Linked DNA regions of Parabacteroides timonensis. The protein of the gene in region 2 binds, or shares a complex with, the protein of the main gene of each other region. Links are inferred from orthologs where the notes say so. Each region holds a gene or a part of one and is shown on either strand. Other genes may lie near its edges.

Region 1 (4,471 bases), 740 kb from region 2 along the record:
GATTCATCGGTGGTACTGCAACAGCTATGCTCGTGCACTTCGCAACAATTATCTTTCAACAATACTGCAACCCCTTCCGTGCGGCAATCACCGCAGCAATAGGTAATAAGATTTACCCCGGCACCTCCGTAAAAAATAAGAGTCGCCAAGAAAACAATAAACAGATATGTTACAGCATTTTTCATCCGACACAAAGATAATGCTTTCGTCTATCCGCTCCTAACCGTTAATATTATTTAGGAAATTCGGAAAGATAATAATAAGTATCAGGAGACACAGCACTCTCGATATGGTAACGGGTAGAAGCCGAAACGCTGAAGCTATATCCTCTCTCCGCATTCGGGGCAACCGGAAGATAAAGTACCGTATCCCGCACTCCGGTAGCCAGAATAGATTTAGCCGATGCCGTATCGATAGAGTCCGTCAATGAATAATAAACCGTATAAGTTAGATCTTCCTTCTCCACCGGCGGTTTCTGCCAGGACAGTTTCAGGTCGCTCCCCTCCTTCTCCACATGAATCTCTGCCGGAGCAGCGGGCACCCTATCGCTCAACCAGGTGAGAGGCAATAACTGGGCCGGGTATTTATAATAATTATCTTTCAACTCATTATAAAGTCCTTTCGAATTATCCAACACATTCTCGCAACGGAAAAAGGTACAGCCTGCACCTCCATAATAACGGCTGTAATCAATCTGGTCGGTAATATCGTTTACTGTCCAGTCCGCTTCATTCTTCTCCATGCGGTAAGCTCCCAATCCTGGCACGACCAAACGTCCGTTACAATTCTCCACCCAGTTGTCTACAAACGGGAAGAAGTTTTCATGCAGATAATACATCATCGGAACGATCATATCCTGCTTTCCTTTCTGCATCCACATCTTTGGGTCCTGAAAGACACTTTCATAAGCTGTCCAACCGGCATTGGGAACACGTTCGATCCGGTTATACTTACCCAACGGCGAACTGCTGACCTGCACCCAGGGTTTAACCTGTTTTACCCAGTCATAAATCCGGTAGACCATCTTGTTGATATTCTCGCGCCGCCAGTCAGACAGTTTCTGCGATTTACCGTATTTATTATGAACGGCTTTATCCGGAAAACTCTTGGCCTGCTCCGGATAACGGATATAGTCAAACTGAATCCCGTCGATATCATATCCGTTCACCACTTCCTTTACCAGGGATAAAATATAATCGGCTGTTTCCGGCACCCCCGGATCCAGATACCATTCCCCGTTATGGCGTTTACATAGTTTCGGATGGCGTTTTACAACAGATAATTTACCTTGTTCTTTTACTGCCTTCTCCGTACCAACAGGAAATGTCACAAACCAGGCATGGCATTCCATTCCCCGTTTGTGACATTCTTCTATCGCAAAAGCCAACGGATCATATCCGGGCATTGTTCCATATTTACCTGAGAAAGTTTTGGATGCCGGTTCTATTGCCGAACGATAAATAACATCCCCCCGCAAACGAACTTGCAGAAATACGGTGTTGAAATTCGCATCAGCCAACCGGTCGAGTATATTGCATAAATCCTGTTGCTGAGCCTTTCTTCCCGCTTCCGTTGTAGCCGGCTTTTTAGGCCAGTCCAGTCCATAGACGGTGGTTAGCCAGACAGCACGTATCTCGTGCTTCGGAGATTCAACTGCTCCAACCGGATGAAGCAATAAAAGGACCAGGAATAACAGGCAATACTTTCTCATTTCCACTTATTTATTCAGCGGGGCAAAGGTAGTACTTTTTCGTTATTTTCCAATTTCCGACAAATACCGCTCAGCCTCGATAGCTGCCTGACAACCTGTTCCGGCAGCTGTAATAGCCTGGCGGTAATGAGGATCGGCCACATCGCCGGCAGCGAAGACACCTGCCACTTTGGTACGCGGCGTTCCGGGGATTGTCTTGATATATCCTACCTCATCGGTTTCGATCCACGGTTTGAATATATCCGAGTTCGGTTTATGACCGATAGCTAGGAAGAAACCATCGATGGCAATATCGACTTTTTCTTCATCCGATTCACCCATCCGTTTTACCAGGTGAGCACCTTCCACACCATTTTCGCCAAACAGGCCGATCGTGTTGTGTTCGAACAATACCATAATGTTCGGCGTATTGAATACACGCTCCTGCATCACTTTGGAGGCACGCAGATAAGACTTACGAACGATCAGGTACACCTGCTTTGCCAATCCGGCCAGGTAAACAGCTTCCTCACAAGCTGTATCTCCACCTCCTACAACAGCAACGACTTTCTTACGATAGAAGAAACCGTCACAGGTAGCACAGGCAGAAACGCCCATTCCGGCATATTTTTGTTCGTCGGGAATACCCAAATACTTGGCAGTCGCACCGGTTGCAATGATCAGGGCTTCCGTTTCAATTACTTTTTCACCGTCGATCGTCACCTTGTAAGGAGCTGCGGAAAGATCGGTTTCCGTAGCAATTCCAAAACGGATATCCGCACCAAAACGCAATGCCTGCTGCTTCAGGTCTTCCATCAGTTCCGGACCGGTGATGCCTTCCGGATAACCGGGAAAATTCTCTACTTCCGTTGTTGTCGTAAGCTGTCCGCCCGGTTGAATTCCTTCATACAATACGGGTGATAAATTTGCACGTGAAGCATAAATTGCTGCTGTATATCCTGCAGGGCCGGAACCTATAATCAGGCAACGGACCTTTTCATTTGTTGAATTGCTCATAGCGTTTATTTATTGATAATTGATAATTAATTTAAGGAATCACTCTACTGTCTTTTAACGGAGATCGATCACCTCTGCATCCGGATAGTCACCTTCCTTAAAAACAAAAAAGTCGTCCGGTTGGTTTACACCCGTTTTCAGTTTACTAATATGGATCGTATTGGTAATGCCGTTTTTTGCTTCGACTTTGATTGCAGCCGGGAAGTTCGAGAACTTTTCGATCTGTAATTCCACCCGGATGATATCTCCTTTCTTCTTTGGCGTCAATTCTATATCGTAAGCCGCTTTTCCGTTCGCAGCCGTACTTTCCCCGATATATTTAGGAGTAAAACCCTTCTTATATACACGTAATAAAATGGCGGGATTGGTAAACTGTAATTCTTCTCCGGAAGGGGTACTGACATTCACTTCGTCGTTACGTTCCACGTAGCTCCATTGCGTCTTTCCATCAAACCAGGTAATCATATCCGGAGTGACCAAGGTAAACTTATCCCCTCTCATATTGATCGTCCCTTCGAAACTTTCCGACATTTTCTGCATATCGGAACGGGTATTCAAAGCAAAGGAAGCAGAGATACCATTGGAATTTTCGTAGGCAGAAGCTGCCTTATCGAGAATCGACACCGGATTTTGTGCCCTGCTTATCACTCTGACACCGAAAAGGAGACATAATAACAACCCCCAAATAGCGATAATACGCCATATCTTTATCTTTCTTTCTCTTTCCATAAATAACGATTATTTCAAAGAGTTCAGTAACTGTTCCAGATTATACTCGTCCTGGATCAACACCTGACGAGCTTTGCTTCCTTCAAACGGCCCTACGATTCCTGCCGCTTCCAACTGGTCCATCAGGCGTCCGGCACGGTTGTAACCGATCGCAAACTTACGCTGGATAAGAGAAGTGGAACCCTGTTGCTGGATAACGATCAGGCGGGCAGCTTCATCAAACAAAGGATCGCGATCCGACAGGTCGACAGAGCCCGGCGCTTTATCTTCGCCACCTTCTCCCACATATTCAGGCAACAGGAAGGCGGTTGCATAACCAACCTGGCCGGAGATATAGTTTACGATCTGTTCTACTTCAGGCGTATCCACAAAAGCACATTGAACACGGTTCGTTTCCCCACCCTGCGAGAACAGCAAGTCGCCACGACCGATCAACTGGTTGGCACCGGGTGCATCCAGGATTGTACGCGAGTCGACCATCTGCATCACACGGAACGCCATACGGGCCGGGAAGTTCGCCTTGATGATACCGGTAATGATATTGGTAGACGGACGCTGTGTGGCAATGATCATATGGATACCGACGGCACGTGCTTTCTGTGCGATACGGGCAATCGGTGTTTCGATCTCTTTACCAGCCTGCATAATCAGGTCGCCGAACTCGTCGATAATCACTACGATAAACGGCATGAACTTATGTCCTTTCTCCGGATTCAGGTGACGGGAGGTAAATTTAGCATTATATTCCTTTATATTACGCACATGAGCTTTCATCAGTAATTCATAACGGTCGTCCATTTCTTTACATACGGAATTCAACGTCATAATAACCTTCGTACAGTCAGTGATCACAGCTTTGTCTGCGTCCGGCAATTTTGCTAGATAATGACGTTCCAGGTCTGAATAGATACCGAACTCAACCATCTTAGGGTCGACCAATACAAACTTCAGTTCAGATGGATGCTTTCTATATAATAAAGAGGTTATCACCGCATTCAGACCGACCGACTTACCTTGTCCGGTAGCACCAGCCAC
Region 2 (4,393 bases):
GCAGCCGTACTGAGCCGAAGTTTGTCCAATATCGTGGATATCACGAAGTTTATGGATGAATGTAAAGCGATGGGGATACAGGTATTGGGGCCTGATGTGAACGAATCTATCCTGAAGTTCAGCGTCGATAAAAACAAGAATATTCGTTTCGGACTGGGAGCCGTGAAAGGTGTCGGCGAGTCGGCCGTACTGAATATCATTGAAGAACGGAAGAAAAACGGACCGTATAAGAACATTTTCGACTTTGTTGAACGCGTCAACCTGACATCGTGCAATAAGAAGAACATCGAATCATTGGCTTTGGCGGGTGCATTCGACAACTTCGGCATCCAGCGCGAACAGTTCTTTGCCGAAACAGGCAAAGGTGAACTCTTCCTGGATACGCTGGTACGCTATGGTAATAAGTTCCAGATGGATAAAAGTTCTGCCGCCAACTCTTTATTTGGTGGCGACGATCTATTGGTAGCCATTACCAAACCGGAAATTCCGGTTTGCCAGCGTTGGAGCGACCTGGAACGTTTGAATAAGGAAAAGGAACTGGTAGGTATCTATCTCTCCGCTCACCCGCTGGACGAATATCGCATCGTATTAACCTATGTATGCAATACGGGAATGGCAGAGATCAACGACCGGGAAAGCCTGAAAGGGCGCGAAATACTACTGGGCGGTATCGTTACCGACTTCCGTGAGGGAATGACCAAGACAGGCAAGCCTTATGGAGTGGTTAAAATTGAAGACTTTACCGGCAGTGGGGAGATTGCTTTATTCGGTAACAACTATATAGAATACAGTAAATATTGCAAACTGGGTATGTATCTGCTCATCAATGCCCGCGTAGAGCCCCGACGTTGGAATGAGAATGAACTCGATTTCAATATCGGTTCGATCCGTTTGTTGCAGGATGAAAAAGACAAGCTGATCGAAAAGATCAGTATCACCTTGCCGATCCACGACCTCGACGAGCCTACAGTCAATGAATTATCGGTGTTGATCAAAAACAATCCGGGACAGAGCTTGTTATATTTTAGAGTGGTTGATGGCGAACATAACATTTCACAAAATTTCTTTTCGCAGAATATCCGGCTGAATGTAACCGGTAAGTTAGTGGAATTCCTGCAGGAGAACGAAAATATTGATTTCAAAATTAACGGCTAAAGTTGTACGGTGTAGAAAGAATTAGTACTTTTGACACCTCGAAAAGGGAACAATTTAAATTAGATATATAATTATGGCACTAGAAGTTACAGATGCAAATTTTGAGGAGTTGGTAAACTCAGGCAAGCCCATGGTCGTTGATTTTTGGGCAGAATGGTGCGGTCCTTGCCGTATGGTAAGTCCGATCATCGATGAATTGGCCACTGAATATGAAGGCAAAGTTACAATCGGAAAAATGGACGTTGACAACAACAATGACGTAGTTGCTCAGTTCGGTATCCGTAATATCCCGACTGTATTGTTCTTCAAAGACGGAAAGTTGGTAGACAAACAGGTAGGTGCAGCACAGAAACCTGCGTTTGTTGCAAAGATCGACGCACTTTTATAATTACTTCATAGCGCGGAGCATTTCGCGCTTTCCCGGGGGGCCGGGTATTCTTTCAACAGAATACCCGGCCTCTTGCATCATACGACGTACTACTCCTTTGGCACAGTAAGTGGTGAGAATTCCTCCATCTGTCATACGTGCATATAATCTGTTGAATATTTCCTGGTTCCACATTTCCGGCTGCTTATCAGGTGCGAAGGCATCGAAATAAACGAGGTCTATTCCCTCGGGAAGTTCGCAACTGTTATTATCACCCTGTATCTTATGCAATGTAAACCGCCCGGTGATATTTGCCGGCTCGTTCCATACGGCTGCATGCAGGGAGTCGAACAAGTCCTTCTTTTCAGGACAAATCACTATCCCGTAATTCAAAGCCTGTACAAGCTCCGGTTCAAGCGGATACAGTTCTATGGAATAATAGTTTACATGGCAGTCATTCTCTTCCGCATCCAGGAGCGTAAGAAAGGCATTCAGCCCTGTTCCGAAACCAATTTCAAAAACGGTAATATCCTTCTTGGACAAATGATGCAATCCAGCCTCTATAAATACGTGGCGCGACTCCTGCACCGCCCCGTTCACCGAGTGATAATGCTCGTCCATCTCCGGGATAAACAGGGTATGACTACCGTCTGCAGTCTGTTGTAGTTCTCGATTAATATATGTCATTTCTACTTGACTACTTAATTACTGATTCGTATTAATATCGCAAAGGTAGAAAAAATATTATCTTTGTAAAAAAACAGGCTGATGTACTGGAAAATCATTTGCTTCATAATATTCTCCGTTATTTACCCGCAAGTAATAACGGCTCAAAAAAGTTATTCCATAAAAGGAATCGTAAAAGAAACGGTTAGTGGCGAACCGATCCCTTATGCTACTGTCCTGATATGGAACACCACCCAGGGTACAGCTACCGACTCCATCGGAAATTTTGAGATAACAGGGGTTAGTCCTGGTAGTTACCGACTTCAGGCCTCTTTTATCGGCTACAAACCGACTGTAACAGCTGAGTTCCGTGTAGCTAATAAAGATGTCTATTTTCAGATCGAACTCGAAACTGCCAGCGAAAGCTTACAGGAAGTAAACATAGTAGCCTCTCCTTTCCGTAAAACGGCAGAAAGTCCGTTGGGATTACGTGTCATCGGTTTCAAGGAGATAGAGAAGAGTGCCGGGGGTAACCGGGATATCTCACGCGTAGTACAATCATTTCCCGGAGTGGCTTCCACGGCAGCCTTCCGAAACGACCTGATGGTAAGAGGTGGCGGTCCGTCCGAAAACCGTTTCTTTTTGGATGGAGTCGAAATACCGAATATCAACCATTTCTCTACACAAGGGGCTTCCGGAGGACCGGTAGGAATCATCAATCCGGATTTTGTACGCGAAGTAAACTTCTATTCGGCCGCATTCCCCGCCGCCAGAGGGAATGCTCTTAGTTCTGTGTTAGATTTTAAGTTGCAGGATGGGAATAAAGAAAAGTTTTCTCTGCGGGGTACGCTCGGAGCCTCTGATGTAGGCGTATCGGCCAATGGCCCGTTAGGAGAGAAAACGACCTATCAGGTGTCTGTGCGCCGTTCATATCTGCAATTCCTGTTCGATATGATCGGTTTACCTTTTCTTCCGACTTTCACGGATGCTCAATTCAAGATCAAACATGCTTTCGACAAGAAGAATGAACTGACATTTATAGGACTAGGTGCGATCGACGATATGAAACTAAATACCGGAATGAAGGATATGAGCGAAAAGAACCAGTATATCCTTGCCTACCTGCCGGTTGTAAAACAGAAGACATATACGTTGGGTGCCGTCTACAAGCATTATACGAGGCGTAATATCTACTCTCTGATCGTCAGCCGTAGCCAGATGAACAATAAAAACATAAAATATCGCGATAACGATGAAAGCTCACCGGCCAACCTCACCCTGAATTACCGGTCGGATGAAATTGAAAATAAATTCCGCACTGAAAATATCTTCCGCCTGCCTTATATACAACTGCATGTAGGGGGGAATATCGATTATTCGGAATATACGAACAATACATTCCAGAAACAATTCACCACCATTCCGAAAGAAATCAATTATCAGACGGATCTGGGACTCTGGAAATGGGGATTATACGCTACGGCTATCTATGAAAGCGTGAACGAACGTTTTACCGCTTCACTGGGGCTCCGGACGGATGCCAATGATTATTCATCGAAAATGAATAATATATTCGACCAGCTATCCCCACGTCTATCGCTATCGTACCGGTTGGCAGGAGACATGTATCTGAATGCCAACCTGGGACGTTACTACGAATTGCCTCCTTACACCGTGATGGGATTCAAAGACAATAACGGGGAGTATATAAATAAAGCCAACGAACTGCAATACATCCGTAGCGACCAGGCCGGATTAGGACTGGAATACCGCCCTTCATCCTACCTTAAATTTACGGCTGAAGGATTTTATAAACACTATAACTATTACCCGATGTCGGTTATCGACAGTATCCCCCTGGCTTCCAAAGGGACAGACTACGGTGTACTGGGGAACGAGGCTGTCACCTCCACCGCCACCGGACGTGCCTACGGCGTGGAACTGATGGGGCGTTGGTATAATTATAAGGGCCTTACATTCATCGCTTCTTATACTTATGTCCGCAGTGAATACAAAGACGGAAGAAATACTGGTAAATATATACCCTCCGCATGGGACAACAAGCATCTTCTCACTTTCAGCGGTACTTATTCACTCCCTAAAAACTGGGATGTGGGAGCAAAACTGAGGGTAGTAGGCGGTGCACCTTATACTCCCTACGATGTCGAAAAAAGTAGTTATGTAAATGCATGGGATGCCAGTGGC

The links. Proteins that work in one complex are often made in the same cells at the same time.
Region 1: the proteins of trxA (region 2) and trxB are in contact, whole or in part, in a crystal structure (PDB 1F6M), measured with the Escherichia coli proteins. The link is inferred for Parabacteroides timonensis from one-to-one orthologs.

Annotation. Positions count from the first base shown.
Region 1 is NZ_LT669940.1:1,122,091-1,126,561, reverse strand. Bases 731-3,693 are described here. They hold trxB (thioredoxin-disulfide reductase), read right to left. Parts: upstream 2,708-3,693; coding sequence 1,754-2,707; downstream 731-1,753. Other genes in these bases: BQ7394_RS04995 (FtsK/SpoIIIE family DNA translocase), read right to left, coding at 3,446-3,693; BQ7394_RS05000 (outer membrane lipoprotein periplasmic chaperone LolA1), read right to left, coding at 2,762-3,436; BQ7394_RS05010 (glycoside hydrolase family 10-like protein), read right to left, coding at 731-1,711. In the rest of the region: BQ7394_RS05015 (hypothetical protein), read right to left, coding at 1-185; more of BQ7394_RS05010, read right to left, coding at 233-730; more of BQ7394_RS04995, read right to left, coding at 3,694-4,471.
Region 2 is NZ_LT669940.1:385,884-390,276, reverse strand. What follows is about bases 1-2,885. They hold trxA (thioredoxin), read left to right. Parts: upstream 1-1,228; coding sequence 1,229-1,543; downstream 1,544-2,885. Other genes in these bases: BQ7394_RS02340 (TonB-dependent receptor), read left to right, coding at 2,291-2,885; mnmD (tRNA (5-methylaminomethyl-2-thiouridine)(34)-methyltransferase MnmC2), read right to left, coding at 1,544-2,209; dnaE (DNA polymerase III subunit alpha), read left to right, coding at 1-1,155. Also shown: more of BQ7394_RS02340, read left to right, coding at 2,886-4,393. UniProt on the Escherichia coli protein: Participates in various redox reactions through the reversible oxidation of its active center dithiol to a disulfide and catalyzes dithiol-disulfide exchange reactions.